DNA from 4 places in the Streptomyces sp. bgisy027 genome. Region 1 is predicted to be linked to each of the others. Evidence: riboswitches for the same ligand, from Rfam matches in the RefSeq annotation. Region 1 holds a riboswitch; each other region holds the start of a gene.
The links. A riboswitch is a leader RNA that binds a small molecule or an ion and turns the genes downstream of it on or off. The one in region 1 is predicted to bind cyclic di-AMP.

Region 1 (7,676 bases):
TGGATCTCGGACAGGGAGAAGCGCTCCATCAGGCGTTCCTTCGCCTGCGCGCTGTTCTCGCTGGAGCGGATCAGCCGGATGACCTCGTCGATGTCGACGAGTGCCGTGAGCAGGCCCTCGACCAGGTGCAGCCGGTCGCGGCGCTTGCTGCGACGGAACTCGCTGCGGCGCCGGACGACCTCGAAGCGGTGGTCGAGGTAGACCTCCAGGAGCTCCTTGAGGCCGAGGGTGAGGGGCTGGCCGTCGACCAGTGCGACGTTGTTGATGCCGAAGGACTCCTCCATCGGCGTCAGCTTGTACAGCTGCTCCAGGACCGCCTCCGGCACGAAGCCGTTCTTGATCTCGATGACCAGGCGCAGGCCGTGCTCGCGGTCGGTGAGGTCCTTGACGTCGGCGATGCCCTGGATCTTCTTGGAGCCGACCAGGTCCTTGATCTTGGCGATGACCTTCTCCGGGCCGACCGTGAAGGGCAGCTCGGTGACGACGAGGCCCTTGCGACGGGCGGTCACCGTCTCGATCTCGACCGTGGCACGGATCTTGAAGGTGCCGCGGCCCGACTCGTAGGCGTCCCGGATGCCGGAGAGGCCGACGATCCTGCCACCGGTGGGCAGGTCGGGGCCCGGGACGTGCTTCATCAGCGTGTCCAGATCCGCGTTCGGGTGGCGGATCAGATGGCGGGCGGCCGCGATGACCTCGCCGAGGTTGTGCGGCGGCATGTTCGTGGCCATACCGACGGCGATGCCGGACGCGCCGTTGACCAGGAGGTTCGGGAAGGCGGCGGGCAGCGCCACCGGCTCCCGCTCCTGGCCGTCGTAGTTCGGGGTGAAGTCGACCGTGTCCTCGTCGATCGACTCGGTCATCAGGCTCGTCGCCTGCGCCTGACGGCACTCGGTGTACCGCATGGCGGCCGGCGGGTCGTCGTTGCCCAGCGAGCCGAAGTTGCCGTGGCCGTCGACCAGCGGGACGCGCATGGAGAAGGGCTGCGCCATGCGCACCAGGGCGTCGTAGATCGACGCGTCGCCGTGCGGGTGCAACTTACCCATGACCTCGCCGACGACGCGGGCGCACTTCACATAGCCGCGGTCGGGGCGCAGGCCCATCTCGTTCATCTGGTAGACGATGCGGCGGTGCACCGGCTTGAGGCCGTCGCGGGCGTCGGGCAGGGCGCGGGAGTAGATGACCGAGTACGCGTACTCGAGGAAGGAGCCCTGCATCTCGTCGACGACGTCGATGTCGAGGATCTTCTCCTCGTACGACTCGTCGGGCGGCGGGGTCTTCGTGCTACGGCGGGCCATCGCTGCCGGCTCCTTGCTGAAGCGTGGACGGATCTGACGCGGACCATTGTGGACCGCGGCACTGACAACCACCGACCAGGACCCGATGTTGGGCTCCGGCCCGGCGCGAGAGAAGTGTCGCCGACGCCGGCCCCCATCGGCGACCGACTGCGCCATCGAGGACCGACAGGCGTGGACGAGGGAGCCCGCACAGGCACTCCGACCTCGGTGGCAAGCTCACGCCCCACAACCGTTCACTCGCCGGAGTGATCGCCCCCGCACACACACGGCACATCCGCCCCACACGCCACACGCGCGTCCCGAGGAAGCCGTTCTGACCGGGAACTTCGCCGAGCCTTCGCACGCTGCATACAGTGGCAGGAACTTATACCGAACTGCTCGGCACAAGGCAGTGCACGCGACCGGAAGGACACCTTGCCCATGGGTCACACGGCCACACCGGAGGCACAATCCGGCGGCCTCACCGCGACGGAGCACCGCCTGGCCAACGGCCTGCGCGTGGTGCTCTCCGAGGACCACCTCACGCCGGTCGCCGCGGTCTGCCTCTGGTACGACGTCGGCTCCCGCCACGAGGTCAAGGGCCGTACGGGACTCGCCCACCTCTTCGAGCACCTGATGTTCCAGGGCTCGAACAGCGTCAAGGGCACGGGGCACTTCGAACTCGTCCAGGGCGCCGGCGGCTCGCTGAACGGCACCACCAGCTTCGAGCGCACCAACTACTTCGAGACCATGCCCACCCACCAGGTGGAGCTCGCCCTGTGGCTGGAGGCCGACCGCATGGGCAGCCTCCTGACGGCGCTCGACGAGGTGAGCCTGGAGAACCAGCGCGACGTCGTCAAGAACGAGCGCCGCCAGCGCTACGACAACGTCCCGTACGGCACGGCCTTCGAAAAGCTGACCGCGCTGTCGTACCCCGACGGACACCCCTACCACCACACTCCGATCGGTTCGATGGCCGACCTGGACGCGGCGAGCCTGGAGGACGCCCGCGCGTTCTTCCGCACCTACTACGCGCCCAACAACGCCGTCCTGTCCGTCGTCGGCGACATCGACCCGGAGCAGACGCTCGCCTGGGTCGAGAAGTACTTCGGCTCCATCCCGGGCCACGACGGCAAGCCCGCCCCGCGCGACGGCTCGCTGCCGGAGGTCATCGGCGAGCAGTTGCGCGAGGTCGTCGAGGAGAACGTCCCCGCGCGGGCGCTGATGGCCGCCTACCGCCTCCCGAGCGACGGCACGCGCGAGTGCGACGCCGCCGACCTGGCGCTGACCGTCCTGGGCGGCGGCGAGTCCTCCCGCCTCTACAACCGCCTCGTGCGGCGCGACCGTACGGCTGTGGCGGCCGGCTTCGGCCTGCTGCGCCTGGCCGGCGCGCCCTCGCTGGGCTGGCTGGACGTGAAGACCTCCGGCGACGTCGAGGTGCCCGTCATCGAGTCGGCCGTCGACGAGGAGCTCGCCCGCTTCGCGCAGGAGGGCCCCACCGCCGAGGAGATGGAGCGCGCGCAGGCCCAGCTGGAGCGCGAGTGGCTGGACCGGCTCGGCACCGTCGCGGGCCGCGCCGACGAACTGTGCCGCTACGCCGTCCTGTTCGGCGACCCGCAGCTGGCCTTCACCGCCGTGCAGCGCGTCCTCGACGTCACCGCCGAGGAGGTCAAGGCCGTCGCCCAGGCCCGGCTGCGCCCTGACAACCGCGCGGTGCTCGTGTACGAGCCGGTCGGTGACGAGGCCGAGGAACTGGAGGCCGCCGCCACCGCCGGGGCCGCCCCCGCCACCGACGAGAACGAGGAGTCGGCGCAGTGACCGAGCTCGCCAGCATGGAGTTCCACCCGCAGCCCCAGGCGGGCCAGGCCCGGCCCTGGGCCTTCCCGGCGCCCGAGCGCGGCAAGCTGGACAACGGCCTCACGGTCCTGCGCTGCCACCGCCCCGGCCAGCAGGTCGTCGCCGTCGAGGTCCTCCTGGACACACCCCTGGACGCCGAGCCGAAGGGCCTCGACGGCATCGCCACGATCATGGCGCGCGCCCTGTCCGAGGGCACCGACAAGCACACCGCCGAGGAGTTCGCAGCCGAGCTGGAGCGCTGCGGCGCCACGCTCGACGCCTACGCCGACCACCCCGGCGTCCGGGTCAGCCTGGAAGTGCCCGTCTCCCGCCTGCCCAAGGCGCTCGGCCTGCTCGCCGACGCCCTGAGGGCGCCCGCGTTCGAGGACAGCGAGGTCGAGCGCCTGGTGAACAACCGGCTCGACGAGATCCCGCACGAGCTGGCCAACCCCTCGCGCCGCGCCGCCAAGGAGCTCTCCAAGGAGCTGTTCCCGGCGACGGCGCGCATGTCCCGCCCGCGCCAGGGCACCGAGGAGACCGTCGCCGACATCGACTCGGCGTCCGTACGCGCCTTCTACGAGCGGCACGTACGCCCCGCCACCTCCACCGTCGTGGTCGTCGGCGACCTCACCGGCGTCGACCTCGACACCCTGCTCGGCGACACCCTGGGTGCCTGGACCGGCTCCCCGGGCGAGACGCGCGCGGTCGCGCCGGTCATCGCGGACGACACCGGCCGGGTCGTCATCGTCGACCGCCCCGGCGCCGTCCAGACGCAGCTGCTGATCGGTCGTATCGGCCCCGACCGGCACGACCGCGTGTGGCCCGCGCAGGTGCTCGGCACCTACTGCCTCGGCGGCACCCTCACCTCCCGTCTGGACAAGGTCCTGCGCGAGGAGAAGGGCTACACCTACGGTGTGCGGGCCTTCGGCCAGGTGCTGCGCTCCGCCCCGGACGGCACGGGCGCGGCGATGCTCGCCATCAGCGGCTCCGTCGACACCCCGCACACCGGTCCGGCCCTGGACGACCTCTGGAAGGTCCTGCGCGGTGTAGCGGCCGAAGGCCTCACCGACGCCGAGCGGGACTTCGCCGTGCAGAACCTCGTCGGGGTGGCGCCGCTGAAGTACGAGACCGCGGCGTCCGTGGCCAACACGCTGGCCGACCAGGTCGAGCAGCACCTGCCCGACGACTACCAGGCGACGCTCTACCAGCAGCTGGCCGCGACCGGCACGGTCGAGGCCACGGCGGCGGCCGTGAGCGCCTTCCCGGTCGACCGTCTGGTGACGATCCTGGTCGGTGACGCGGCCGAGATCCGGGAGCCCGTCGAGGCCCTCGGCATCGGTGAAGTCACGGTCGTGGCAGCCGAGTAGAGGACGGGCTCGCGCCGTCCGGCGCACGCGCCTGCAGAGGCCCTGGTGACCTTTGAGTCACCAGGGCCCCTTTATGCCCGAATTGAGGGAGAGGCTGCCTGTCTGGCCTGTGGGATGCGCTACAAAAGCCGCGATCCGTTTGGGGATTGAAAGACGCCGCGTTTAGCGTCTTCCGGGCTGTTCGTCAGGCAGTGCGCCGCGCCCGCGGCACCGGACAGCCATCGCCGAGTCCCCGTACGGCGCGAGCCAGGGGAGCCGGGGACCCACCCGTAGTCCCTGGGGTGAATCGGACGCCCGCGCGAGTCGCGAGGGGGTCCGTAGGAGACCTTCCTGCTCCGAACCCGTCAGCTAACCCGGTAGGCGAGAGGGAAGGAAAGGATCAGCCACTTCATGGCGTTCACCTGCGCCACGGGGAAGAACCGCCCCACCGGGAAGCACCGTAAGCCCGGCCGGTTCGAGCGCACCACCGCCCGCGCGGCCGGAGTCGCCGCGCTCACCGCCACCGGAGTCGTCGGCACCCTGGCCGCCCCCGCGCTGGCCGCCGAGCCCGCCGCGGAGCAGACCGGCCTCATCCCCGTCGTCACCGTCGAGAACTCCATCGCGGACCAGATCGACGCCCAGGCCATCGCCCAGGAGCGGGCCGCCGCGGAGGCCGCCGCCGCGAAGAAGGCCGCTCAGGAGGCCGCCCGCGAGAAGGCGGCCGCGAAGGCGAAGGCGGAGCGCGAGGCCAAGGAACGTGCCGCCCGCGAGGCCGAGCGCAAGCGTCTGCTGTCGTACGTCGCCCCGATCGCCGGCTCGTACGTCTCCACCGGCTACAAGTCCGGCGGTGCCGTCTGGTCCTCCGGCAGCCACACCGGCGTCGACTTCCACGCCGCCGCCGGCACCTCCGTCCACGCGGTCGGCTCCGGCACCGTCGTGGAGGCCGGCTGGGGCGGGGCGTACGGCAACAGCATCGTGATCAAGATGAACGACGGCACGTACACGCAGTACGGCCACCTGTCGTCCATCGGCGTCTCGGTCGGCCAGGCCGTCACCCCCGGCCAGCAGATAGGCCTGTCCGGCGCCACCGGCAACGTCACCGGGCCGCACCTGCACTTCGAGGCCCGCACGACGCCGGAGTACGGCTCCGACATCGACCCCGTCGCCTATCTGCGCGGCCACGGCGTGAACGTCTGACGCCACCACCGCAGCGTCCTCGAAGCCCCGGCTCTCAAGCCGGGGCTTTCGCTCTTTCCGGACGTTACGCTGACCAAAAAATATCCATGGATTCCGGCCCGCCGTCGGAAATTCCGGCCGGTTGCAATAGAGTCCTCGGGAACACGTCATTCGTCGACGTTTCACGGGGATTAAGGCGGAGGTCGGTCATGCGTATTCCGGCGCACTCGGTGTGCACGGCGATCCGGGACGACATCGTCGCGGGTGTCTACGAGCGCGGCAGCCGGCTCACCGAGGAACTGCTCGCCCGCCGCTACGGCGTCTCCCGAGTCCCCGTGCGGGAGGCCCTGCGCACCCTGGAGGCAGAGGGCTTCGTGGTGACCCGGCGCCACGCGGGCGCGTGCGTCGCCGAACCGACCGAACAGGAGGCCGCCGACCTGCTGGAGATGCGCGGCCTGCTGGAGCCGCTGGGTGCCTCCCGGGCCGCCCAGCGGCGCACCGAGGCCCATCTGAAGGTCCTGCGCGGCCTGGTCAGGCTGGGGCAGGAGCGGGCCAAGCGGGGGAACAGCGACGACCTGCGCTCCCTGGGCAGCTGGTTCCACGAGACGCTCGCCCAGTCCACCGGCAGCCCCGCCCTGACCTCGATACTGGCCCAGTTGCGCCACAAGATCGCCTGGATGTACGCCGTGGAGGCGCCCGCCGATCCCGTGGAGTCCTGGACCGAGCACGGCGCGATCGTGGACGCGGTGGCGCGCGGTGACGGCGAACGCGCCCGCGCGATCACCGCCCTGCACACCGAGCGCTCCCTCGCCGCGCACCGTCTGCGGTTCGGCACGGGCGGTGAGCGCGCGGAGCGTGTGAGGAATTCGCAACATCCCGTAAACATGCCGAGTCTGCGGCATTAACACAGGCGCCGTATACAAAGAGGAGATATTCGGCGGCGGGGAATTTCCGCTGCCCTTTTTCGGATGCATCGCCGCCGTGCCGAGAATTCCGCCGGCGCCTGCCCGAAACGCGAAGCCGCACCCGCCCGAAACGCGAAGCCGCACCCGCTCGAAACGCTGAGCCGCACCCGCTCGAAACGCCGAGCCGCGCTCGCCGAATCGCGACGCCCAGCCGCCCGATAACAGCGAAGCCGCGCCCGCCGAAAGGCGGACGCGGCTTCACCGTTCGCTACGGATACCCGCTCAGGTCGTTCAGACCGTCTCGGGCAGCTCCTCGAGTCCCTCGGAGACCAGCTTCGCCAGACGGTCGAGGGCGGCGTCCGCACCCTCGGCCTCGGTGGCGAGGACGATCTCCTCGCCACCCTGGGCGCCCAGGCCCAGGACGGCCAGCATGGAGGCCGCGTTGACGGGGTTGCCGTCAGCCTTGGCGATCGTCACCGGGACGCCTGCGGCCGTGGCGGCTCGGACGAAGATGGAGGCGGGGCGGGCGTGGAGGCCCTCGGCCCAGCCGACGTTGACGCGGCGCTCAGCCATGTGATGCTGCCCTTCGGTGTTCAGGGTTGTCTAGACCAGTTTCCCACACTCGTGAAGCATGCCGGAACGGGACGGCTGTCCCCTCCTGAAGTGACCGTGGGGTCGCGGCCTCGACCCCATGTGACGTCCCGATCAGACTGCCTCGCGCCGTTGTCGTACGCGAGCCGTAATCTGGGCCCCATGCAGAGCGCCTCGGACAGGCACGAGTACCCCGCCCACTGGGAAGCCGACGTGGTGCTGCGCGACGGCGGCACCGCGCGCATCCGCCCCATCACCGTTGATGACGCCGAGCGCCTGGTCAGCTTCTACGAGCAGGTGTCGGACGAGTCGAAGTACTACCGCTTCTTCGCGCCCTACCCGCGACTGTCCGCGAAGGACGTCCACCGCTTCACGCACCACGACTTTGTGGACCGGGTGGGACTCGCGGCCACGATCGGCGGCGAGTTCATCGCCACCGTACGCTACGACCGGATCGGCGCCGACGGAATGCCCGCGTCCGCACCGGCCGACGAGGCCGAGGTCGCCTTCCTCGTCCAGGACGCCCATCAGGGACGTGGCGTCGCCTC
Region 2 (7,676 bases), on a different contig from region 1:
ATGACCGAACCGTCCGTCCGCTACGTACTGCCCGAGTTCACCGAACGCACCAGTTCCGGTCTCAGGACGCAGGATCCGTACGCGAAGCTGCTGGAGGAACGGATCGTCCTTCTCGGCACGCCGGTCGACGACACGTCGGCGAACGACGTGATGGCCCAGTTCATGTACCTGGAGCACAAGGACCCCGACCAGGACATCTCGCTCTACATCAATTCGCCCGGCGGCTCGTTCAGCGCCATGTCGGCGATCTACGACACGATGCAGTTCGTCTCCTGCGACGTGGAGACGATCTGCCTGGGCCAGGCCGGGTCGAGCGGCGCCGTGCTGCTGGCGGCGGGCACTCCGGGCAAGCGGTTCGCGCTGCCGGGGGCGCGGGTGGTGATCCATCAGCCGCAGCTGACCGAGCCGGTCGAGGGGCAGGCGAGCGATCTGGCGATCCGGGCCGCCGAGCTGACGCGGGTGCGGGCCCGGCTGGAGGAGATGCTCGCCCGGCACACCGGACGCGCTCGTGAGCGGGTGGCCGACGACATCGAGCGGGACAAGATCCTGACCGCCCAAGAGGCGCTGGAGTACGGACTGGTGGACCGGATCATCCCCAGCCGCACACACACGCTCGCTCCGCCGACAGGGCGGTGAGCGGCCGGTGCTTCCACCCGAATTGCCGCCCCTGCCTGCGCTGACGCGCGCGGAGGGCGAGTTGATCGACCGTTATCTGGACGTCGTGGACCTGCTCGGCCGGATCAACCCGGCGCACCACGGCGACACCTATCGCGGACTGCGGGCCGCCCAGGCGCTCGTGAGCAGGGCGGCCGAGCTGCGGGACGCGCTGGCGCTGATGCACCAGCGGGGCGAGACGGAGCTGCACGCTCCCACGCTGGCGCGTGCGTTGCGCGTGCTGGACGGAGAGCGCCGCACGGCTCGCGTCACGGTGCCCCCGCGCTCCGACAGTTGACGCCCTCCCGCAGCCGGATTCCGGGCGCCCCGGCCCACTGACGAGGCGTCCGGAACGGAGTTGAAACGGGCCGAACGACGTACCCCCTTTCGGCGTAGTCACCCCTCCTTCCGCGCGGCCGTCAGGGTTGCGCAACGGGCATGACCGCCAGGCGGAATCAGTCACTCCGTCCCTGGTCCGGGACTCCTCGGGCCTCTGGACACTCACTCGAACGGGGGGCCACCCACCCGAACGGGTGAGTGGTGAGTAACACCACAAACCCCCGATTCCGTTGGGTATTTCGCTCATCCGTGCGCCAAGATCCCTGTCTGACGACAAGCCCCCGCCACAGCGGCGGGGCGGTCCGGGCGGACGCCGAGTCCTGCCGCCGCCCGGATGACCGGTCGACAGGAGTGGATCGGCAGGAGTGGAGGACCCGAGCAAGACGGGTCGCCGGAGCGGACGTTCGTTCGATCCGAGCAACCCTTGGGGTGAAGCCGCGGCAACGCGGCCGGGCAACTTCGCCAGCCCGAATCCGACAGGTCATCCTTCTCAGGCGGCTGACGAAGGGTTGCGCATGACTGCGCTCAATCGTGTCCCGTCGCTCATGGTCCGGGCCGGTACGGCTTCGGCCCTCACCATCGCCGCAGTGGGCGGCTCGATCGTGGCACCCGGCTTCACGTCCGAGGCCGAGGCGGCCACGCCGGCGTCGAAGGCACTTCAGGTCGCGGCCTCCAAGAAGGGCTCCCCGTACCGGTGGGGCGCCACGGGCCCGAACCGGTTCGACTGCTCGGGGCTCACGCTGTACTCGTTCAAGAAGGCGGGCAAGAAGCTGCCCCGCACGGCTGCCCAGCAGTACAACAAGACCCGCCACATCTCCGCCAAGAACCGCAAGGCCGGGGACCTGGTGTTCTTCCACTCGGGGTCGTACGTCTACCACGTCGGTATCTACGCCGGTAAGGGAAGGATCTGGCACTCCCCGAAGACCGGCGACGTGGTCAAGCTGCAGAAGATCTGGACCAGGAGCGTCTGGTACGGCCGGGTCAAGTGACCTGCCCGGGGGCGGGGGCGGCGTCCTGACACGCCGTCACCGCCCTCGGGGCCTCACAGGGCGAGCAGCGGCCCCGCGAGCAGGGCCGCGCCGAAGGCCGTCAGGGCCGCGCCGGCGGCGAGCGTGACCGCACGTGCGGCGCGCGGCCGGCGCAGCCACCTGCCGAGCCGGTCCACCAGCAGGGCGACCACCTGGAACCACACCAGGGCGATCGCCAGCACGATCATGGCCAGCAGCAGCGTCCGGGGCAGGACCGGAGCGCCCGCGGGCACGAACTGCGGCAGCACGCTGAGGAACGTGAGGGACGCCTTCGGGTTGAGGGCGTTGGTCACGAATCCCTGCCGCAGCGGCCGCGCGGCGGACTCCTCGCGCGTGTCCACGACTTCGGTGGGCCGCTGCCGCAGGGTCTGCACGCCCAGGTACAGCACATAGACGCCGCCGACCACCTGAAGCGCGCGGAACAGCGCCGGTACGGCGGCCAGGACCGCGGCCACGCCGACGACCGCCATCGTCACGTGCACCAGCAGCCCCGCCCCGATCCCGAGCGCACAGGCGATGCCGGCGCGGCGGGAGACCAGGGCGTTGCGTACGACGACGGTGAAGTCGGCCCCGGGCATGGCGACCAGGCCGGCGGAGACACCGGTGAAGGCGATGAGCTGAGCGTCCATGGACCCCAGTGTGCCGTCGACAAGCCTTCAGTAGGTATGTCGAATATTCTGGCAATCCCTAAAGCATTGCTTAAGGCGTACGGGTGACCGAGGCGGAGGGAGGGCCATATGTACGACCCGGTCCGGCTCGCCGCCCTGGTGGCGGTCGCGGAGGCGGGCTCGATCACCCGCGCCGCCGAACGGCTCGGGTACACCACGCCGGCGCTCTCCCAGCAGCTGGCCAAACTGGAGCGCGAGGCGGGCACGGCCCTTCTGGTGCGGCACCACAGGGGCGCGCGGCTGACGGGTGCGGGCGAGCTGCTGGTGGCCCGGGCACGACGGGTGCTCGACGAACTGGACCGGGCCCGGCACGAGCTGGCCCGGCTGACCGGCCTGTCCGGCGGCACGCTGCGCCTGGGCACCTTTCAGACGGCCGGCATCCATCTGCTGCCGCCGGCCCTGAGCGCCTTCCGCCGGGCGCATCCGGACGTGGAGCTGACGGTCGCCGACTACGAACCGTCGGCCGGCGTCGCCGCGGTGGCCGCGGGCGAGGTCGACCTGGCACTGACGCACACCTACGAGCCTGCGGAACCGGCGCCGCTGCCCGCGTCCGTCGGCGTCGAGCCGATCCTCGTGGAGGAACTGGTCCTGGTGTCCGCGCCGGGCCATGTGCTCACCAGCGGCGCCACACGGCTGCCGCTGACCGAGCTGGCCGGGCAGCCGCTGATCAGCATGGCGCCGGACGCTCCGGCTCGGCGGGGTGTGGAGGCGGCGCTGACCGAGGCGGGGGCCATGCCGTCGGTGCTGGTGGCGACGCCGGGGTACCTGCTGGTGTGCGCCCTGGCCAGTGCAGGGCTCGGAGTCGCGGTCGTACCGGAGATGGTGGCGCGCACGTCGGTCGCTCCGGTGGGGGTGCGCGCGCTGGAGGGCGGGCGGTTGCGCCGTACGATCTCGGTCGCCTATCGCGGCGACGAGGCGGCTCCCGCCGCGGACGCCTTCCGGGCTCTGCTGCGCGGCACGTTCGCCCGCTCCGGGCAGCCGCAGCAGCCGTGAAGGGTCAGGACTCCTGCGGTCCCGCGGCGGCGAGCGGTTCGGCGGGGACCGTCCACGGCAGTTCGATGGAGACGGTCTTGCCGCCCTCGCGGGTAGGGCGCACTCTCAGCCTGCCGCCGCATTCCGCGGTCAGCCAGCGGATGATCACCATGCCGCGCCCGTTGTCCTGCTGCACGGCGGCCGGCAGCCGCTTGGGGAAACGCGGATGGCTGTCGGTGACACCGATGCGCAGGTGTTCGTCACGGTCGAGCGCGAGGTCCACCGTGAAGGTGGGTGACTGACCGAGGGTGTGCTGTACGGCGTTGGTGGTGAGTTCGGAGACGATCAGGCGGATGGTGTCGGCCACTTCCGTGTCCGGTGGCAGGCCCCATTCGGCCAGGGTGGTGAGCACGTAGGCCCGGGCCGCGGAGACCGAGGCGGGATCGCTCGGCAGAGTGACGGATGCTTCCAGGTGATCTGCCATGACGACGTCGTCCCTTTCCCACGGGACCGTAGTCCGACACGGAGCGGATGGTTCGAGTACGGTCCCGGACTGGTGCTTCGTCGCCAGACTGCCATTACCGCACCCGTCACGGGTGGCGATCCACCAAGATATGCATATATCTGTCGCTCGAAGCGGTGAACTCTGCGACGGCAGAGCGTATTTGGGCGGCTCGGTTGGAGTAAGGAGTGGCCCATGCAGCACGGTCCCGCGGTACGCCGCCGGAAACTGGGCGCGGAACTGCGTGCGTTACGCACCGGGGCGGGGCTCACCAGCGGTGAGGCGGCCCGGCTGGCGGGCTGGCACCAGTCCAAGGTGAGCCGGATCGAAACCGGCGCCAGCGGGGTGAAACCGCCCGATGTGCGGTTACTGCTCGACGTCTACGGCGTGGAGGATGCCCAACTACGAGAGTTGCTACTGGTGTTGGCGGGCTCCGACGAGGGCGGTGGCCGGCATCACTGGTGGCACGCGTACCGCGGAGTGCTGCCGCCGACGTACCGGGACTTCATCAGCCTGGAGTCCCAGGCGAGCGCGATGCGCACGCTGGAGACGTCGGTGGTGCCCGGACTGCTCCAGACGCCCGAGTACGCCCGGGCGGTGACCCGGGCCGCCGTCGGCGGGCTCGACGGGGACGCCGACGATCGCCTCGACGCGCTGGTCGCGGTGCGTCTGGCCAGGCAGGACGTGCTGCGCGCGGATCCGCCGCTGAAGCTGAGCGCGGTGCTGGACGAGGCGGTGCTGCGCCGGGAGATCGGCGGGCCCGAGGTGATGGCGCGGCAGCTGAGCCGGCTGATGGAGGCGGCGCAGCTGCCCCAAGTCCGGCTTCAGGTGCTGCCGTTCAGGGCCGGAGAGCATGTCGGCATCACGGGCCCTTTCGTTATCTTCTCATTTTCGAGCACTTCTGATCTGGATGTGGTTGTTCTCGACCACTTGACGAGTAGCCTCTACCTCGAACGGAAAGAAGACCTCCAGGCCTACACGGAGGCCTTCAACACCCTTCGGATCCACGCCCTTTCGCCCGAGGAATCGTTGGATTACATCGCCGCGCTAGGTGGCGGTGTGTAAGGAGGCACCATGACAGCACTGCCTCGGAACCTCATGTCCAGCACCGAACTGCCAGGTGCGAGGTGGTTGCGCAGCAGCTACAGCACCGGTGCGAACAACTGCGTCGAGACGGCACGGCCGCACTCCGGTCCCTGGACCGGGCTGCTCGCGGTGCGCGACTCCAAGGACCCGGCCGGCCCCGCGCTGCTCTTCTCCCCCGAGAGCTGGGCGGGTTTCACGGCCGCGCTCCAGTCCTGACCCCCTGACCGATCCGATCAGGCCTGATCGAATCTGATCAGTTCTATCCGATGTGCGAGCAGGGCCGTGTCACGCCGACTCATGGTCGTGTCTCGCCGATCACTTCAACAGCGCGCTCGATCTCGGCCTCGGAGAGGTCCGCGCGAGCGGTCAGCCTCAGCCGTGAGATGCCGTCGGGGACGGAAGGAGGACGGAAACAGCCCACGGCGAGGCCCGCCGCACGGCACTCGGCCGCCCAGCGCACGGCCTTCTCCGGGGACGGGGCGCGCACGGAGACGACCGCGGCGTCCGGACGTACGGCCTCCAGACCCGCGGCGGTCAGCCGTGCGTGGAGTTCACGTGCCACCGCACCCGCCCGTGCCGCCCGCTCCGGTTCGCGGCGCAGCAGCCTGAGCGCCGCCAGTGCCGCGCCCGCGGACGCGGGGGCGAGACCCGTGTCGAAGATGAACGTCCGGGCGGTGTTGACGAGGTGCTCGATCACCCGCGCCGGGCCGAGGACGGCGCCGCCCTGGCTGCCGAGGGACTTGGACAGCGTGACGGTGACGACGACGTCGTCCGCCCCCGCGAGCCCCGCCGCCCGCGCCGCGCCGCGCCCGCCGTCGCCCAGGACGCCCAGCCCGTGGGCGTCGTCGACCAGCAGTCCGGCGCCGCGCTCCCGGCACGCCTCGGCGTACTCGGCCAGCGGGGCCGCGTCGCCGTCGACCGAGAAGACGGTGTCCGACACGACGACCGCCGTGCCCTGGTGCGTGTGCAGCGCCTTGCGCACCGCCTCCGGTTCGGAGTGCGGGACGACCTGGGTGGTGCCCCGGGCCAGCCGGCAGCCGTCGATGAGCGAGGCGTGGTTGCCGGCGTCCGACACGATCAGCGAACCGTGCGGCGCCAGCGCGGTGACCGCGGCGAGGTTGGCCGCGTAGCCCGAGGAGAGGACCAGCGCCGCCTCGAAGCCGCAGAAGTCGGCCAGCTCGCGCTCCAGCTCGGCGTGCAGCTCAGTCGTGCCCGTGACCAGCCGGGAGCCGGTCGCGCCGCCGCCCCAGGTCCGCGAGGCCCGCGCCGCGCCCTCGGTGACCTCCGAATGGCGGGCCAGGCCCAGATAGTCGTTGCTCGCGAGATCGAGGAGCGGCGATTCGGCGGGCCGGGGGCGCAGGGTCCGTACGAGCCCGGCGCGGCGGCGCAGCTCCGCCTGCTCGTCGATCCAGCCGAACGCCATGGTTCCTCCGGGGCTTTGGTGAGCGGTACACAGACGTCGCTTTTGTAGGCAGTGGACAGACCCTAGCCGTACGGCGGCCCGCCCACGGTGTGGCAATACCCACACATCGAAACGACAGGGTTGTGCAAACTCACCTTGGCTCGGACGCCCTCCGTACGTCAGGATCAGCTTCCATGGACCTGCTGAACACGCTGGTGGACAAGGGGCTTCGGCGCGAGCTGCCGACCCGCGAGGAAGCCTTGGCCGTCCTCGCCACTTCCGACGACGACCTGCTCGATGTGGTGGCCGCGGCCGGCAAGGTGCGCCGGCACTGGTTCGGCCGACGGGTGAAACTCAACTATCTGGTCAACCTGAAGTCGGGCCTGTGCCCCGAGGACTGCTCCTACTGTTCCCAGCGTCTCGGCTCCACCACCGGGATCCTGAAGTACACCTGGCTCAAGCCGGACGAGGCGTCCCAGGCGGCGGCTGCCGGATTGGCGGGTGGCGCCAAGCGGGTGTGTCTGGTGGCGTCCGGGCGCGGCCCGACCGACCGTGACGTGGACCGGGTCTCCGAGACCATCAAGGCCATCAAGGACCAGAACGACGGCGTCGAGGTGTGCGCCTGCCTCGGCCTGCTCTCCGACGGACAGGCGGAGCGGCTGCGCGACGCGGGCGCCGACGCGTACAACCACAACCTCAACACGTCCGAAGGGACGTACGGGGACATCACGACCACGCACACCTACGCCGACCGCGTCGACACCGTGCAGAAGGCGCACGGGGCCGGGCTGTCCGCGTGCTCCGGTCTCATCGCCGGCATGGGCGAGAGCGACGAGGACCTGGTCGACGTCGTCTACTCGCTGCGCGAGCTGGACCCGGACTCGGTGCCGGTCAACTTCCTGATCCCGGTCGAGGGCACCCCGCTGGCCAAGGAGTGGAACCTCACCCCGCAGCGCTGCCTGAGGATCCTGGCGATGGTGCGGTTCGTGTGCCCGGACGTGGAGGTGCGCATCGCCGGTGGCCGC
Region 3 (7,676 bases), on a different contig from region 1:
AGCGCAGGGCCGCCGAGGAGGCCGCCCGCAAGGAGCGGCTGCGTCCGAAGTTCGCGGTTCCGGTCGCCCAGCACGGCCTCAGCGCCTACTTCGGCCAGTCCGGCATCAACTGGATGTCCGTGCACACCGGCATCGACTTCCCCGTCTCGTACGGCACGACGGTGATGGCCGCGACCGACGGCACCGTCCGCACGCAGTGGAACAGCGCCTACGGCAACATGATGATCGTGACCGCGAAGGACGGCACGGAGACGTGGTACTGCCACCTCTCCAGCTACCGCGTCGCCTCCGGTACGACGGTCAAGGCCGGCGACCCGATCGCGTACTCCGGCAACTCCGGCAACTCGACGGGCCCGCACCTGCACTTCGAGGTCCGGCCCGGCGGCGGCTCGGCGATAGACCCACTGTCCTGGCTGCGCAGCCACGGGGTCGACCCGTCGTAGGCGACGCGACCAAGACCTGAGCACGCGCCCCCGCCCTTCACCGGCAGCGGGGGCGCACTTGTCGGCGCTAGAGCTTCTCCACCGGCGCGTACCGCAGCAGCAGCCGCTTCGGCTTGGTGTCCCCGAAGTCGATCGTCGCCTCGGCGTTCGCGCCCGTGCCCTTCACACCCGTCACCGTGCCGAGCCCGAACTGGTCATGCGTGACACGGTCGCCGACGGCGAGCTGGACGACCGGCTTCTCGGAGGTGCGGCGCGTGGCGAAGCCGGACGCGCCCGACGCCGAGGAGCGCGAGCGGGACGACGACAGCGAGGCGGCGACCCCGGACACGGGCCCGGAGGAGACCGGCGCGGTCGCCCCGGTGCGCTTCCAGTCCACGTGCGCCGCCGGGATCTCCTCCAGGAAGCGGGACGGCGGGTTGTACGACGGCTGCCCCCACGCGCTGCGCATCGCCGAGCGCGTCAGATACAGCCGCTCACGCGCGCGCGTGATGCCGACGTACGCGAGCCGCCGCTCCTCCTCCAGTTCCTTGTTCTGGCCGAGGGCGCGCATGTGCGGGAAGACGCCGTCCTCCATGCCGGTGAGGAAGACGACCGGGAACTCCAGGCCCTTGGCGGTGTGGAGGGTCATCAGGGTGATGACGCCGGAGCCGTCCTCCTCCTCGTCCGGGATCTGGTCGGAGTCGGCGACCAGCGCGACCCGCTCCAGGAAGTCCGAGAGTCCTCCGGTGGCCTCGCCCTCACCCGTCTCCTGCTCGAACTCCAGGGCGACGGCCGCGAGTTCCTGGAGGTTCTCGATACGCGTCTCGTCCTGCGGGTCGGTGGAGGCCTGCAACTCGGCCAGATAGCCGGTCCGTTCCAGAACCGCCTCCAGCACGGTCGCCGGCCCGGCCCCCGACTCGACGATCGTACGGAGCTCCTCCATCAGCGTGTTGAACCGCTTGACGGCGTTGGTGGACCGCGCGGCCATCCCGTACGCCTCGTCGACGCGCTTGAGCGCCTGCGGGAAGCTGATCTTCTCTCGCTGCGACAGCGCGTCGATCATCGCCTCGGCGCGCTCGCCGATGCCCCGCTTGGGCACGTTCAGGATCCGTCGCAGCGGCACGGAGTCCTCGGGGTTGGCCAGCACCCGCAGGTAGGCGAGGACGTCCCGGACCTCCTTGCGCTCGTAGAAGCGGACCCCGCCGACCACCTTGTAGGGCAGCCCGACGCGGATGAAGATCTCCTCGAAGACACGGGACTGGGCGTTCGTCCGGTAGAAGACGGCGACGTCGCCGGCCTTCGCGTCGCCCGCGTCCGTCAGTCGGTCTATCTCCTCGGCGACGAACTGCGCCTCGTCGTGCTCGGTGTCCGCGACATAGCCGGTGATGCGCGCGCCCGCGCCCGCGTTGGTCCACAGGTTCTTGGGGCGGCGGGACTCGTTGCGCTCGATGACGGCGTTGGCTGCGGTCAGGATCGTCTGCGTGGAGCGGTAGTTCTGCTCCAGCAGGATCGTCGTCGCGTCCGGGTAGTCCTCCTCGAACTGGAGGATGTTGCGGATGGTGGCGCCCCGGAAGGCGTAGATCGACTGGTCGGCGTCACCCACCACGCACAGCTCGGCGGGCGGGACGTCGTGCGCGCTCGGCGGCACGTCGACGGGGTGCTCGCCGGTCCCGACGAGCTCGCGCACCAGCGCGTACTGGGCGTGGTTGGTGTCCTGGTACTCGTCCACCAGCACATGGCGGAAGCGCCGGCGGTAGTGCTCGGCGACGTCCGGGAAGGCGCGCAGCAGGTTGACCGTCGTCATGATCAGGTCGTCGAAGTCGAGGGCGTTGGCCTCCCGCAACCGCGACTGGTACAGGGCGTACGCCTGAGCGAGGGTCTTCTCGAAGCCGTCCGTCGCCTGGGCGGCGAAGTCCTCCTCGTCGATCAGCTCGTTCTTCAGGTTGCTGATCTTGGCGCTGAAGGACTTGGGCGGGTACCGCTTGGGATCGAGATCCAGATCACGGCACACGAGCGCCATGAGCCGCTTGCTGTCGGCGGCGTCGTAGATCGAGAACGACGAGGTGAACCCGAGCTTCTTGCTCTCCCGGCGCAGGATGCGCACGCACGCGCTGTGGAACGTCATCACCCACATCGCGTTGGCACGCGGGCCGACGAGCTGCTCGACACGCTCCTTCATCTCGCCCGCGGCCTTGTTGGTGAAGGTGATCGCGAGGATCTGCCCCGGATGCACGTTCCGCTCGGCGAGGAGGTGGGCGATGCGGTGGGTGAGCACACGCGTCTTGCCGGAGCCGGCGCCGGCCACGATGAGCAGCGGGGTGCCGGAGTGGACGACGGCGGCACGCTGGTTGTCGTTCAGCCCCTCCAGCAGCGCCGCGGCGTCGATGACCGGCCGCGGGGCGCCGTCGCGGTAGTGGTCGTCCCGGTCCGGTGGCACGTCGAACTTCCCACCGAACAGATCGTCCGGAACCGGTTCCGGAGCGTGCTCGTCCTCGGGCGGCGGCGGGTGCTCTTCCTCGTGGGCCCGAGGGGCCTGGAGGTCCGCCAGGAAGCTGTCGTCAAAGAGGCTGCTCATCGCTCTCCGAGTCTAGGCCGCCGCACTGACAGCCCGCCCCCACCCTCGAAACATCACAGCCCCGAACCCCCGACGATCACCCCCCGACCCCCTCCCTCACTCCCAGCAACCGCCCCACCGCAACCCGCAACCGGCCACCCCAGACGGGCATCGACACTCCCAAATCAACCTACTCACCCCTCACGCCCACAAAACCTCGCACGCTCCCCCGAACCAACCACCGCCCGTCGCGTTCTGGACCAAGGTCACGAAAATGTATCGGGCATATCGAACATCAACCTTCACAGGGGCCACACGAGTTGGCTACCGTGCCGGGCAGGCCGTACGACCCCCACCGGCGAACGACGCCGGGCCGCACGGCCTCCGCCGAGTCCGGCGCGCCTCACGGCGACCGGAGCCGGGGACCCACCGAACTTGGGGTGAATCGGCCCGACTTCCCTCCCGGGGACGGGCCGTAGGGCAACCCTTCCGAACCACCCGCCCGAACCCGACAGCTAACTCGGTAGGCGGAACGTGGAAGGAGTCGCCTCCCTTGGCGTCGCACCGCAAGTCGCGTCCCGCCGGTACGCGCGTAGCAGGCATACGCACCCCTGCCCTCGCCACGGCCGCCCTCACGTCCGTGGCCCTGCTGTCCCAGACGGCCAACGCCAGCCCGTCGACGGACGACAAGCCCAGCCTCGAAGAGGTCGAGAAGAAGGTCGACGACCTCTACCGCCAAGCGGAGTCGGCGACCGAGAAGTACAACGCGGCCAAGGACAAGACCGCGAAGCAGCGCAAGCGCGTCGACACCCTCCTCGACGACGTGGCCCAGCGCACCCAGAAGCTCAACGAAGCCCGCGAGGAACTCGGCCGCAACGCGGCCGCCCAGTACCGCACCGGCGCCGCGGCCCCCGACACCGCGACCTTCCTCCTCGCGGACAACCCGCAGGACTACTTCGACCAGACGCAGCTGATGGACCGGATGACCGGCCGTCAGAAGGAGTCGGTCGACGACTACTTCACCCAGCAGTCCGAGACGATGGAGAAGCGCCGGGAGGCCACCCAGAGCCTCGAGACGCTCACCGACTCGCAGAACGACCTCAAGTCCGCCAAGGCCACGGTCCAGCAGAAGCTCTCCGACGCGCGCGAGCTCCTCTCGAAGCTGACGGCCGAGGAGAAGGCCCGCCTCGCCGCGATCGAGAAGCGCAAGCAGGAGGAGGCCGCCCGCAAGGCCGCCGAACTGGCCCGCCAGCAGGCGGAGGCCGAGCGCCAGCGCCAGGAGGAGGCCGCCGCCCAGCAGCAGGAGAGCACCCAGCCTCCCGCCGACTCGGGCACCTCGGACTCATCCTCCGCGGACTCCTCCTACGCCACCAAGGCCGAGAAGGCCCTGGCCTTCGCCCGCTCCCAGATCGGCAAGCCGTACGTCTGGGGCGCAACCGGCCCCGACTCCTACGACTGCTCCGGCCTCACCCAGGCCGCCTGGAAGGCCGCCGGCGTCGACATCCCCCGCGTCACCTACGACCAGGTCAACGCCGGCACCACGGTCCCCCTCTCCAGCGCCCAGCCCGGCGACCTGGTCTTCTTCTACGACGACGTCACCCACGTGGGCATCTACATCGGCAACGGCATGATGATCCACGCCCCCAAACCCGGCACGTACGTCCGCGAGGAGTCGATCTACTACGACGGAGAGTCGTCGATCCACAGCGTGGTCCGCCCGGCCTGAGCGGGAACGGACGCCCCCCGGCACTGGCAGTCGCCCACGGGGCGGCAAGGGGCCGTGCCGAGGGTGTCCGCCCGCAGCGGCGGGCGTCAACAAACAGCACCCTTCTTCGTGCCGGGCAACCGCCCGACCGAGGACGGACACCCCCCAGGCACGTCCCCGACCCACCCCACACCCGCAGGCGCAACGCACGCCCCCACCCAGCGCGACGGGCCGCCGCAGGCATGACCACGAAGGAACCACCTGACACAGGGCGATTTCCCGACACCCCCGAGCGCGCCCCACGGCCATCCCCCACCCCGCTCCATAGCATCGCCCCATGCCCGGCCCCACGACCCCCACCTCCCCCTTCCACACCTGGTGGTCGCAGCGACCCCCCGCAGCCGGCGCCGCGGTCATGGCCACCGGCATCCTCTCGACAGCTCTGCACCAGACGGGCTACGAGACCCTCTCCCGCATCGCCCTCGCCCTCGGCTGCGCAGCCTGGCTCGCCCTGGCCGCCGACTTCACCGCCCGCTTCCTCCAGGACCGCGACAGGTGGCGGAAAGAGGCGGCCACCCCCGCCGCCCTCACCGCCATCGCCGCGACGGCAGTCCTCGGCACCCGCTTCACCACCCTCGGCTGGGTGCCCCTCGCCGAGGCCCTCCTGGCCCTGGCCACCGTGCTCTGGCCGGTGCTCCTCCTGGCGGTCCTGCGCCGCTGGCACCGCCGAATGCCCGGCGCGGTCTTCCTCGGGTGCGTGGCCACAGAGGGCCTGGCCGTACAGGCCGCGGCGCTGGCTGCCGCCGAGACCACGGCATGGCTCGCCCACATGGCGCTCGTGTTCTTCTGGCTGGGCCTGGTCCTCTACGTCGTGGCCCTGCCCCGCTTCGACCGGCGCCAGCTCGCCCGCGGGGCCGGCGACCAGTGGGTCGCGGGCGGCGCCCTAGCCATCTCCGCCCTGGCCGGCTCGAAGCTGCTCGCCGCCGACAGCCCCGCCCTCCACCTCTGGAACGACGACGACTACGGCGTCCTGCGCACCATGACCGTCGCCCTGCTCGTACTCGGCGTCGCCTGGTACGCCGTCCTGCTCCTCGCCGAGTTCGCCTGGCCGCGCCTGCGCTACGACGTCCGCCGCTGGTCCACGGTGTTCCCGATGGGGATGGCGGCAGCCGCGACGCTCTCCGTCGGCACCACCCTGGACGCCCCATGGCTGGAACACCCGGGCGAGGCACTGATGTGGATCGCAGTCGCGGCCTGGCTGGCGGTCACGGCGGGCGCGGCCTGGAACTGCACACGCCTCGGCAGCAACGTCACGTCCACAACACGGCGATGAAGACGTTCGCCATGGTCAGCAGCCCCACCAGCCCGAACAGCCGCTTGTCCACGGTCTCCTCGTCCCGCTTCACATAGACGAGCCCGAGGATCACGATCAGCAGCGCCAGCTTCACACCGATCTTGATGTTGTTGACGGACTGATCGTCCGCCTGGTTGAGACCGACGAGGACCACCCCGGTGACCAGCATGGTCAGCGCACCGTGCAGCATCGCGGGCACGAACCGGGCGGTGCCCTGCCCCATCGCCTTCATCTGCGTGAAGAACCCACCGAGCAGCGCGGCGATACCGATGATGTGCAGCCCGACGAACAAATGGATGAGTACGTCCATGGGCCCGGAGCCTAACCACCACGAAAAACCCGCCCGACACCGCCCCGCACCCTCTTGCGCCCCGCATATATGCGCGCCATAGCACCCCGCCACCCTCAGCCACCCCCAAACCGCCACTTCGGTCAGCACTCAGCGTGAACCAGACGCCTCCATCCAGGGATCACGCTCACTTACGGTCACCATCGGTCCGCTCACAGCACTTCCGCACAACCCGTCACCGACCCGACACGGAGAGGTTTAGCGTCCTTCACCAGGTGACCGGCTCCCCACCGCCGCCCGGGCCAGGGGCGGCAGTCGGACACCACCGCCGAGAAAGGTCCGGCGGCGGCCCGCTCCCCCTGTGCGGGCCGCCGCCGGACGCGTCACCCGCCCCGTGCGGTCGTACGTCCGCTCCCCCAGGCGGCTCGTGGACCCGCCGTTCCTCCGGGGCGGAGTACGCCCCGGCGCCGCCCTGGCGGACGTACGGGACGTGGCGGGCGGACGAAAGGACGTGCAGTCCACGTGGCAGCGCACCGAAAACCCCGTCAGCGCTCGGCCGGCGGCAATACGGCCCGCACGGCATGGACGATCGCACTGGCGGGCGCGGCGACGGCGACCGGCTTCGACGGGACCGGGCACGCCGAGCCGCAGCTGACACCGGCACAGGTGAAGGCCGAGGTGGACCAGCTGTACCAGGAGGCGGAGGCCGCCACCGAGAAGTACAACGGCGCCAAGGAGCAGGCGGACGCCGCCCGGCAGCGGATCAGGAACCTCCAGGACCAGACCGCCCGCAAGACGGAGAAGCTCAACTCGGCACGAGAAGCGCTCGGCTCGATGGCCGCGGCGCAGTATCGCGACGGCGGCCTCGACCCGGCCCTCCAGCTCGCCCTCTCCGAGGACCCCGACCGCTACCTGGACGGCGCCGAGTTCGCCGAACGCGCCGGCAACCGGCAGGCCTCGTCCGTGGCGAGCGTCCGCAAGCAGCTCCGCGAGATCGAGCAGCTGCGCGGCGCCGCACACGTCGAACTGACCTCACTGAAGTCCCGCCAGGCCGAACTGAAGCGGCACAAGAAGACGATCACGGGCAAGCTGGACTCGGCCCGGGACCTGCTGACCCGACTGACCGCCGAGGAGCAGGCCCGTCTCGACGATCGCGTCACCCGTTCCTCGACCGGCGTCCGCGACGCCCGGGTCTCCCCCGGTTCCGCCGCCGCCCAGGCCCCCAACTCCCGCGCGGCGGCCGCCGTCTCCTACGCCTACGCCAAACTCGGCAGCCCGTACGTCTGGGGCGCGACCGGCCCGAACGCCTTCGATTGCTCCGGCCTCACGCAGGCCGCGTACCGCGAGGCCGG
Region 4 (7,676 bases), on a different contig from region 1:
GCGAGCGGCAGCGGTACGGGGTGCAGCCGCTTCGGCCCGGCGAAGGGGAACGGGGAGCAGCGCTCGCCCCACACGGGATCGAAGAGGACCCGGTGGCCGTCGATCTCCGCGAGGATGCTGGAGTGCCCCATCCAGGTAATGCGCAGCCCCGTGGCGGGAGCTTTGGCCAGGTCCGCATAGGTGGTCGAGTGCACCGGAACGGTGCCGTTCGGGGTCCGTCGCGGCCGGGAGTCCTTGTCGAAGAAGACCTTGGCGAACTCCAGCATCGACCCGGAGGGCCTGGTGCGCGCCTCGCCTCCCGGGTTCTGGAAAACCCCGTCCTTGAAGTGCGGTGATCTGCGGATACGCGCCATGCGCTCACCGCTCGGATCCACGCCGAAGGCCTCGGGCCGCAGGGCGCGCAGCCCGGAGCTCGGGAATCGGAAACCGGCCACGGTACCTCCAGCTGGATTCGGTGAGGAGTTCCATTATGGGCGGCCCGTCCGACACCCTCGGATCCCCCCTGGCCGGGACTGAGCCGGTGACCCCTGCGGCTCACCGGGCCGCATCGGATCCACACAGATCGATCCGCCACATTGACATGTCCCCACCCCCCTTCAATACTGACTCATCGTTCAGTAGCAGTACACCGCGCCGTGCCCTGGTAGCCCACCCCAGGCCCCGGACCCCACTCCCGGGAGACGGCCCAGACCCCGGAGACCCCATGGCCACCCCACCCGCCCCGACCACTCCCCTGCTGTCCCTGACCTGGACCGATCACATCACCGGCCGTCAGGGCTTCCTGGTCATCGACCGGCTGGTGCGCGGTGTGGCCAGTGGCGGGCTGCGGATGCGGCCGGGCTGCACGCTGGCGGAGGTCACGGGTCTCGCGCAGGGCATGAGCATGAAGGAGGCCCTGCACTACGACCCGGAGGCGCGGTACGTCCCCCTGGGCGGCGCCAAGGGCGGCATCGACTGCGATCCCCGGGACCCGGAGGCGTACGGCCTCCTGGTGCGCTACCTGCGGAGCATGCGGCCGTACATCGAGAGCTTCTGGACCACCGGCGAGGACCTCGGCCTCGCCCAGGACGTGGTCGACCGGGCGGCGGCCGAGGCGGGGCTCGTCTCGTCGGTCCAGGCCGTGTATCCGCTGCTCGACGACGAGGTGGGTTCCCGGCGGCGGCTCGCGGAGGCGTTCACGGTCGAGGTCGACGGCATCGGGCTGGACGAGCTGGTCGGCGGCTGCGGGGTCGCGGAGTCCGTGCTGACCGCGCTGGACAGGGCCGGTGTGCCGTACTGGAGGACACGCGTCGCCATGCAGGGACTCGGGACCATGGGCGGGGCGACGGCTCGCTTCCTCACCCGCGCGGGGCTCACCGTCGTGGCCGTCGCCGACATCAAGGGCACGATCGCCAATCCGGCCGGGCTCGACGTCGAGAGCCTGCTCACGGCACGCGACGCCCACGGCACCGTCGACCGAGCCGCGCTGCGCCCCGGGGACCGTGAGCTGCCGGGCGACGCCTGGCTCTCGACCGAGGCGGAGGTGCTGGTGCCCGCGGCCGTGTCGTACGTGATCGACGCCGCGAACCAGGGCCGTGTCACCGCGCGTTGGATCGCCGAGGCGGCCAACATGCCCGTACGGCCCGACGCGGAGGAACTGCTGGCCGCGCGGGGCGTCACCGTGCTGCCGGACGTCGTGGTCAACTCGGGCACGAATGCCTGGTGGTGGTGGACGCTGTTCGGGGACATCGGTCCGGACGCGGACGAGGCGTTCGCCCACACACGGCGTTCGATGCGTGCCCTGACCGACCTCACGCTGGCGCGTGCCGAGGCGGACGGGACGGCTCCGCGGGCCGCCGCGCACGCCATCGCGGCGGACCGGCTTCCGTTGATCACCGAACGGTTCGGCCGGCACCGGTGACCGGCGGCCGCGGGGGGCGCCCGGTGGGACCTGGCCCGGGAACGGCCGCTGACGAGGCTTTAGGGTGACGACGTGGCAAGAGTGCGGTTGAGCGTGGCGGAACGGCGTGAGGAGTTGCTGAGCGCCGCCGTCGAGCAGATAGAGGTGCGGGGCGTGGCGGCGGTGAGGATCGCCGACGTGGCCTCGGTGCTCGGCGTGAGCAACGCGCTGGTGCTGTATCACTTCGACACCAAGGAAAAGCTGGTCGCGGCCGCGTTCAGCCATGCGGCCGAAGGGGACCTGGCCCATCTGCGCCGGCTCCTCGGACGCCGCACGACGGCACTGCGGCGGTTGCGGGCGGCCGTGCGCTGGTACGCGCCGACCGGTCAGGCCAAGGGCTGGCGGCTGTGGATCGAGGGCTGGGCGGCGGCGCTGCGCGAACCCGCGCTCCAGGAGGTCACCCGGGACCTCGACCGGCAGTGGAAGGGGGCCATCACCGAGGTGATCGCCGAGGGCGTCGCCGCCGGCGAGTTCCGCTGTCCGGACCCCGGCGCCACGGCGCTGCGCCTGACGGCCCTGCTCGACGGGCTCGCCGTACAGCTGACGTCGTACCCGGGCGCGATCTCACGCACGCGTGCCCAGGAGTGGGTGGATGAGGCGCTCGCGCAGGAACTCGGGCTGGAGCGCAAGGCGTTGACCGCGACGGACCGGTGAGGCTGTGTGTGGCGGGAGCACATGTGGTGTGAGGACATACGTCCGGGCCGCACCGATCAATCCTCGGTACGGTCCGGACGTATCGGTCGCTCGCGAATCGCCCTCAGGCCACCGCTCGGATCCGCATCTTGATGTCGTCCGGGGACAGCGCGCCCTTGGCCGTCACATGGTCGCCCGACGACTCGCCGCGCAGTCGCCGGCCGATCCACGGCACCAGGTACTCGCGGGCCCAGTGGACGTCGTCCCGGCGGACCTCGAGGGTGCCGCGGGGCGGGAGCGGCGGCCAGGGCTGGTCCGGGTCGGCGGGGATCTCCAGACCGAGGACCTGGCCCGCGCGGAGCGCCACGCGCGTGTGCCCCTCGGGGGACAGGTGGAGCCGGTCGTCGTCCCAGGCGCGGCGGTCCTGAACGGTCTTGAGGGACCACAGGTCGAGCACCGGGCAGCCGTACCGGTCGGCGATGGCCCGCACATGTCCGTTGTACGTGGCGATCTTGCCGCGCAGATGCTTCAGCACGGGCACGCCACGGGTGTCGAAGCCGGTCGTCACCATGACGGTGCCGACGGCCGAGGTGAGCCGGACGATCGCCCGCTCGAAGCGCTCGGCGACCTCGTCGGGGTCGGTTCCGGGTCGGATGATGTCGTTGCCGCCCGCACAGAACGAGACCAGGTCCGGGGCCAGTTCGGCGGCCTTCGGGAGCTGGTTCTCGATGATCTGGTCGAGCAGTTTGCCGCGTACGGCGAGGTTCGTGTAGTTGAAGTCGCCCTCGGGGCGGCGGTCCGCGAGCAGGACCGCGAACCGGTCGGCCCAGCCGACGAACGCGCCGTCGGGGCCGGGGTCGCCGACGCCCTCGGTGAAGCTGTCCCCCACCGCAACGTACGACCCGATCACTGCGCTGCTGTCACTCTTCGAATCGTCTGCCACATCGACCCATGATTCACCTTCGAATGTGACCTACGCGACCGTAGGAAAGGGTTGACGATCGGTGAGATAAGCCACTCCTAAAGTGTTCACCAAACGTGGAATAAGCCTCTGAACAGGGGTGTTGTGGGCGCAACATGCCGAAGGCCGGACCCGGGGATCGAGGTCCGGCCTTCGGCCGCGTGTCAGGCAGGTGGTTCTGGCGTGGGGCCGCGTCAGCCGATGGCGACACCCTTGGCGCGCAGGTAGGCGACCGGGTCCACGTCCGAGCCGTAGTCCGGCGTGGTGCGGATCTCGAAGTGCAGGTGCGGGCCGGTGACGTTGCCGGTCGCGCCGGAGAGGCCGATCTGCTGGCCCGCGGTCACGGTCTGGCCGCTGGAGACCGAGAGCGAGGACAGGTGGGCGTACTGGGCGTAGTAGCCGTCGGCGAGCTGGATGACGACCTGGTTGCCGTACGCGCCGCCCCAGCCGGCCGAGACGACGGTGCCCGCGCCGACCGCCTTCAGCGGGGTGCCGGTGGCGGCGGCGAAGTCGACGCCGGTGTGGTAGCCGCTGGACCACATGCTGCCCGCGATCTTGTAGCCGGTGCCGAGGGAGGCGCCGGACAGCGGGGCGGAGAAGCCGTTGACGGTGCTGGTGGTCCCGGCGGCCTTGGTGGCCTTCTGCGCCTTCTTCGGCGTGGCGGACTTCGCGGCGGACGAGTCCTTCGAGGAGGACTTGGACGCCGAAGAGGGCTTGGAGGGCGACGACTTGGGGGCGGTCGTCGCGGCCTTCTTGCCGCCGATGGCGAGCTTGAGACCCGGGTGGATCAGCGACGGGTCGGAGCCGACGGCCTCACGGTTGTCGGCGTAGAGCTTCTTCCAGCCACCGCTGACGTTCTGCTCATCGGCGATCTTCGAAAGGTAGTCGCCGACCTTCACCGAATAGGTCCGCACGTCCGTCTTCTTGTGAGCGGACTTCTTGTCGGCGGTCTTCTGGCCGGCGATCGGAAGGGACTGAACGGCCTTTTCCGCAACGGACTGCGAGGGAGCGGCGTGGGCGCCGGTGGCTCCCATGAGCGGAAGAGCGAGAGCGGCGCCACCGGTTCCGGCGACGGCAATGGAGCGGGTGAAGCGCAGGGACTTCGGACGGCGATGCTTACCCTTCGCGGGCATGACGAATTCCTCTCCGGCGCCTGCGAGGTGAGCTGTCGGGTGCGGGCTGGAGATGCCCGGCCGCGCCGAGGCGCGACTTGACCCCTAGCCGTTCCGGAGACCGGAACAGGCGGTTCTACCTGTGGGTCCCCCGCTCCTGCCGTGCACGGGTGAGTTTGCGCGGAATCCGAGCGGCGGCAGGATTGGGCGTCCGTCCGGATTGGTCGTGAACGTAAGCGAGGAAGACGCATGGGAACAAGTGAGAGGTTCCGTCCGAATGCGTTCCTGTTGATCCGTTGTGGGAATTAGCCGTCACCGTGCGTGAAATGCGGGGGCGCCGCCCGACTCAAAGCCCCTTGAAAAGCCCATGAATTACGTGAACATGACGGGCGACGCACCGTCACGGCTATGACGCTCCTCACGTGACACTGCTCCAGCTTTCTTTATCGCAGGGCGAGTTGGAATGAAGGTGCCAATTCGGACAGAACACCTAGATGCGACGGAGTCGAATAACTGCCGCATCGAGGTCGCCCTTCAAGTCGGCGCGCAGTCCGTGATGCACCAGTACGGCCCCTCGGTGAATTTCACCCGTTTCAAGGCATTCATACGCAACTGCCGGATCCAGACCCCCGCAACCGGAGCGCCGGAAGGGGCGCCGCGGCCGGTGCAGGTCGCCGCGCGGCACCGGAGGCCGGACCTCCTTGCAGGGCGCCACCCACTCCCCCACCTCAACACGAGCGGGTCGCGGAATTCCGTCCGCATTCGTCCCGATTGGCACTGAATCCAATTTGGCCCTGGAATCCATGTCGTATGGTCGAGAGCGCACCCCGTCGGCCGCATCGCCGAGCCGCGCCGCCGGGGCTGACTGGGAGGAGCCCCCGTGACGCAGCAGATCCCGTCGACCGAGCCCGAACTGGCCGGGGTTCGCAACTTCCGCGATGTGGGCGGCCTGCCCACGGTGGACGGACGACGGGTGCGGCACGGAGTGCTGTTCCGCAGCGGCCACCTCGCACACGCAACCAACGAGGACGCCGACTTCCTCGGCTCGCTGGGGCTGCACACGATCTTCGACTTCCGCAACGCGGCCGACCAGAAGCTCGAGGGGCCGGACGTCGAGCTGCCGGGCGTGCGCAACGTCAACCTGCCGCTCTCCGACCCGGCGGACGGCGCGGAGTTCTGGAAGATGGTCCGGGACGGCGACCTCGACCAACTGCGCGGGATCCTGTCGGACGGCAAGGGCGCGAACCGGATGATCGTCTCCTACCGTTCGATCATCAAGGAGCGCACCGGCGAACACTCCCAGGTGCTGCACTCGCTCGCCGAGGACAGCGTCCCGGCGCTGATGCACTGCGCGGCCGGCAAGGACCGCGCGGGTCTGTCCATCGCCGTGACCCTGCTGGCCCTCGGCGTCGAGCGTGAGGCGATCGTCACCGACTACCTGGAGTCCAACGCCAAGCACCGCCGCTACAAGGTGCGGCGCAGCGGCAGCGACGCCTCCGCCTACTCGCCCGAGGTCATGGAACTGCTCAGCCCGCTGTTCGACGCGCGGGCCGAGTATCTGACGGCTGCCTTCGAGACCATCGAGGAGACGTGGGGCGGCGTCGACACCTATCTGGAGCGGGGCCTGCGACTGAGCCCCGAGTCCAGGGACCGGCTGCGGGAGCGGCTGCTCGACTGAGGCCGCGCCCGGCCTACTTCGCGCCCGCCTCGAACAGGAAGTAGATGAAGGCGGCGAAGACGTGCCCCACCGCGATGTAGATGATGAGCCGCACCCACAGGGCACGCGGGAACTTCTCCTCCATGTCGCTCATGGCGTCTCTCCAGGGGTGGGGCCCAGGCACAGGGTGGCCGTGGGGCTCTGCAACAGGGTGTGGACGAACAGCAGCTCGACCCCGCCCGGGTCCAGGGCGGCGATGCGGTGCGGGGTGAGCGAATCGAAGTGCGCGCTGTCTCCGGGCACGAGCCGGTGCGTGGTGTCCCCGAGGCGCAGCCGCAGCCGCCCTTCGAGGACGTAGAGCCACTCCTCTCCGGGATGCACCCGCACGATGTCGCCCTGCGAGCCGTGCGGCACATGGACGCGCAGGGCCTGCATCCCGCGCCCGGGCGCGCCCGTCTGCCAGTACATCCAGCCGCCGGCGGCAGTCGGCTCCATGTCGGCGGCACGCACGACGGCGTCCCGGTCGGCGACCGACTCGCCGAGCAGCTCGGAAACCGTCGTACCGTAGATGCGGGCGAGCGCGAGCAGCATCGGCAGCGAGGGCTGGCGTTGCCCGGTCTCCAGCCGGGAGAGGTGGGCCGGTGACAGCCCGGCGGAGCGGGCGGCGGCCTCCAGGGTGAGGGCGGCACGCCGGCGCAGGGCCCGGAGCTGGGGCGCGACGACCGGGAGTGCCCCGGTCGGCACTTCCGCCTCGCCCTCGGGCGAGGTCTCGGGAGAGCTCATGCTCTCCATTCAGCCGCAGGCTTGCCTCTGCGGCAAATTACTTGCCTCAGAGGCAAAAGCCACGGGCCGCGAGCCGAACGCCCGACCGGGCCCGCACAGTGCCAACCGGGTCTCGCACAGTGCCAACCGGGTCTCGCACGGTGCCAACCGGGCCCGCACAGCGCGAACCGGACCCGCACGGTGCTATCGCCCGCACGGTGCCTATCGGGCCCGCACGGTGCCTACCGGACCCGCAGCCTGCCTACCGCGCCGTCACCGGTTGGCGACCGCCTGCTTGATCAACGTCTTGCCGAAGTCCCACATCAGCCCGCCCCCGCTGTGCGCGTCGTCCATCACCTCGGTGAAGGCGTCGACGAACCGGTCCACCTCCCGCTCGCCGATGATCAGCGGCGGGATCAGCTTGATCACCTCCAGGTGGTCGCCGGAGACCTGGGTGAGGATCCGGTGCCTGCGCAGCAGCGGGACGACGACCATCTGCGCGAACAGTCCCTTGCGGGCGGCCTGGAGCATGGTCCAGCGGCCGCGCAGCTTCAGCGAGTCGGGACGGCCGAACTCGATGCCGATCATCAGGCCCCGGCCGCGGACGTCGGC

Region 2: another riboswitch for cyclic di-AMP. It lies ahead of AC3ETA_RS15460 (C40 family peptidase); the one in region 1 lies ahead of AC3ETA_RS12375 (M23 family metallopeptidase).
Region 3: another riboswitch for cyclic di-AMP. It lies ahead of AC3ETA_RS07520 (C40 family peptidase); the one in region 1 lies ahead of AC3ETA_RS12375 (M23 family metallopeptidase).
Region 4: another riboswitch for cyclic di-AMP. It lies ahead of AC3ETA_RS24865 (peptidoglycan DD-metalloendopeptidase family protein); the one in region 1 lies ahead of AC3ETA_RS12375 (M23 family metallopeptidase).

Annotation. Positions count from the first base shown of each region.
Region 1 covers NZ_JBYIVZ010000009.1:192,230-199,905, reverse strand. The annotation lists gene AC3ETA_RS12390 (DNA gyrase/topoisomerase IV subunit A) at 1-1,295, opposite strand, end outside; gene AC3ETA_RS12385 (M16 family metallopeptidase) at 1,716-3,092, shown strand; gene AC3ETA_RS12380 (M16 family metallopeptidase) at 3,089-4,477, shown strand; cyclic di-AMP (ydaO/yuaA leader) riboswitch at 4,690-4,855, shown strand; gene AC3ETA_RS12375 (M23 family metallopeptidase) at 4,868-5,653, shown strand; gene AC3ETA_RS12370 (GntR family transcriptional regulator) at 5,842-6,537, shown strand; gene AC3ETA_RS12365 (HPr family phosphocarrier protein) at 6,829-7,110, opposite strand; gene AC3ETA_RS12360 (bifunctional acetate--CoA ligase family protein/GNAT family N-acetyltransferase) at 7,291-7,676, shown strand, end outside.
Region 2 covers NZ_JBYIVZ010000013.1:24,894-32,569, reverse strand. The annotation lists gene AC3ETA_RS15470 (ATP-dependent Clp protease proteolytic subunit) at 1-636, shown strand; gene AC3ETA_RS15465 (hypothetical protein) at 644-952, shown strand; cyclic di-AMP (ydaO/yuaA leader) riboswitch at 1,373-1,505, shown strand; gene AC3ETA_RS15460 (C40 family peptidase) at 1,509-1,982, shown strand; gene AC3ETA_RS15455 (LysE family translocator) at 2,036-2,650, opposite strand; gene AC3ETA_RS15450 (LysR family transcriptional regulator) at 2,759-3,682, shown strand; gene AC3ETA_RS15445 (ATP-binding protein) at 3,687-4,145, opposite strand; gene AC3ETA_RS15440 (helix-turn-helix domain-containing protein) at 4,359-5,228, shown strand; gene AC3ETA_RS15435 (DUF397 domain-containing protein) at 5,238-5,465, shown strand; gene AC3ETA_RS15430 (8-amino-7-oxononanoate synthase) at 5,545-6,672, opposite strand; gene bioB (biotin synthase BioB) at 6,846-7,676, shown strand, end outside.
Region 3 covers NZ_JBYIVZ010000005.1:196,040-203,715, forward strand. The annotation lists gene AC3ETA_RS07510 (M23 family metallopeptidase) at 1-443, shown strand, start outside; gene pcrA (DNA helicase PcrA) at 511-2,997, opposite strand; cyclic di-AMP (ydaO/yuaA leader) riboswitch at 3,352-3,521, shown strand; gene AC3ETA_RS07520 (C40 family peptidase) at 3,530-4,702, shown strand; gene AC3ETA_RS07525 (tellurite resistance/C4-dicarboxylate transporter family protein) at 5,019-6,014, shown strand; gene AC3ETA_RS07530 (hypothetical protein) at 5,992-6,345, opposite strand; gene AC3ETA_RS07535 (C40 family peptidase) at 6,847-7,676, shown strand, end outside.
Region 4 covers NZ_JBYIVZ010000024.1:122,502-130,177, forward strand. The annotation lists gene AC3ETA_RS24845 (MBL fold metallo-hydrolase) at 1-434, opposite strand, end outside; gene AC3ETA_RS24850 (Glu/Leu/Phe/Val dehydrogenase dimerization domain-containing protein) at 704-1,900, shown strand; gene AC3ETA_RS24855 (TetR/AcrR family transcriptional regulator) at 1,973-2,593, shown strand; gene AC3ETA_RS24860 (SGNH/GDSL hydrolase family protein) at 2,697-3,482, opposite strand; gene AC3ETA_RS24865 (peptidoglycan DD-metalloendopeptidase family protein) at 3,728-4,666, opposite strand; cyclic di-AMP (ydaO/yuaA leader) riboswitch at 4,671-4,836, opposite strand; partial or broken gene AC3ETA_RS24870 (GH36 C-terminal domain-containing protein) at 5,136-5,375, opposite strand; gene AC3ETA_RS24875 (tyrosine-protein phosphatase) at 5,526-6,323, shown strand; gene AC3ETA_RS24880 (DUF6126 family protein) at 6,337-6,456, opposite strand; gene AC3ETA_RS24885 (helix-turn-helix domain-containing protein) at 6,453-7,085, opposite strand; gene AC3ETA_RS24890 (aspartate aminotransferase family protein) at 7,338-7,676, opposite strand, start outside.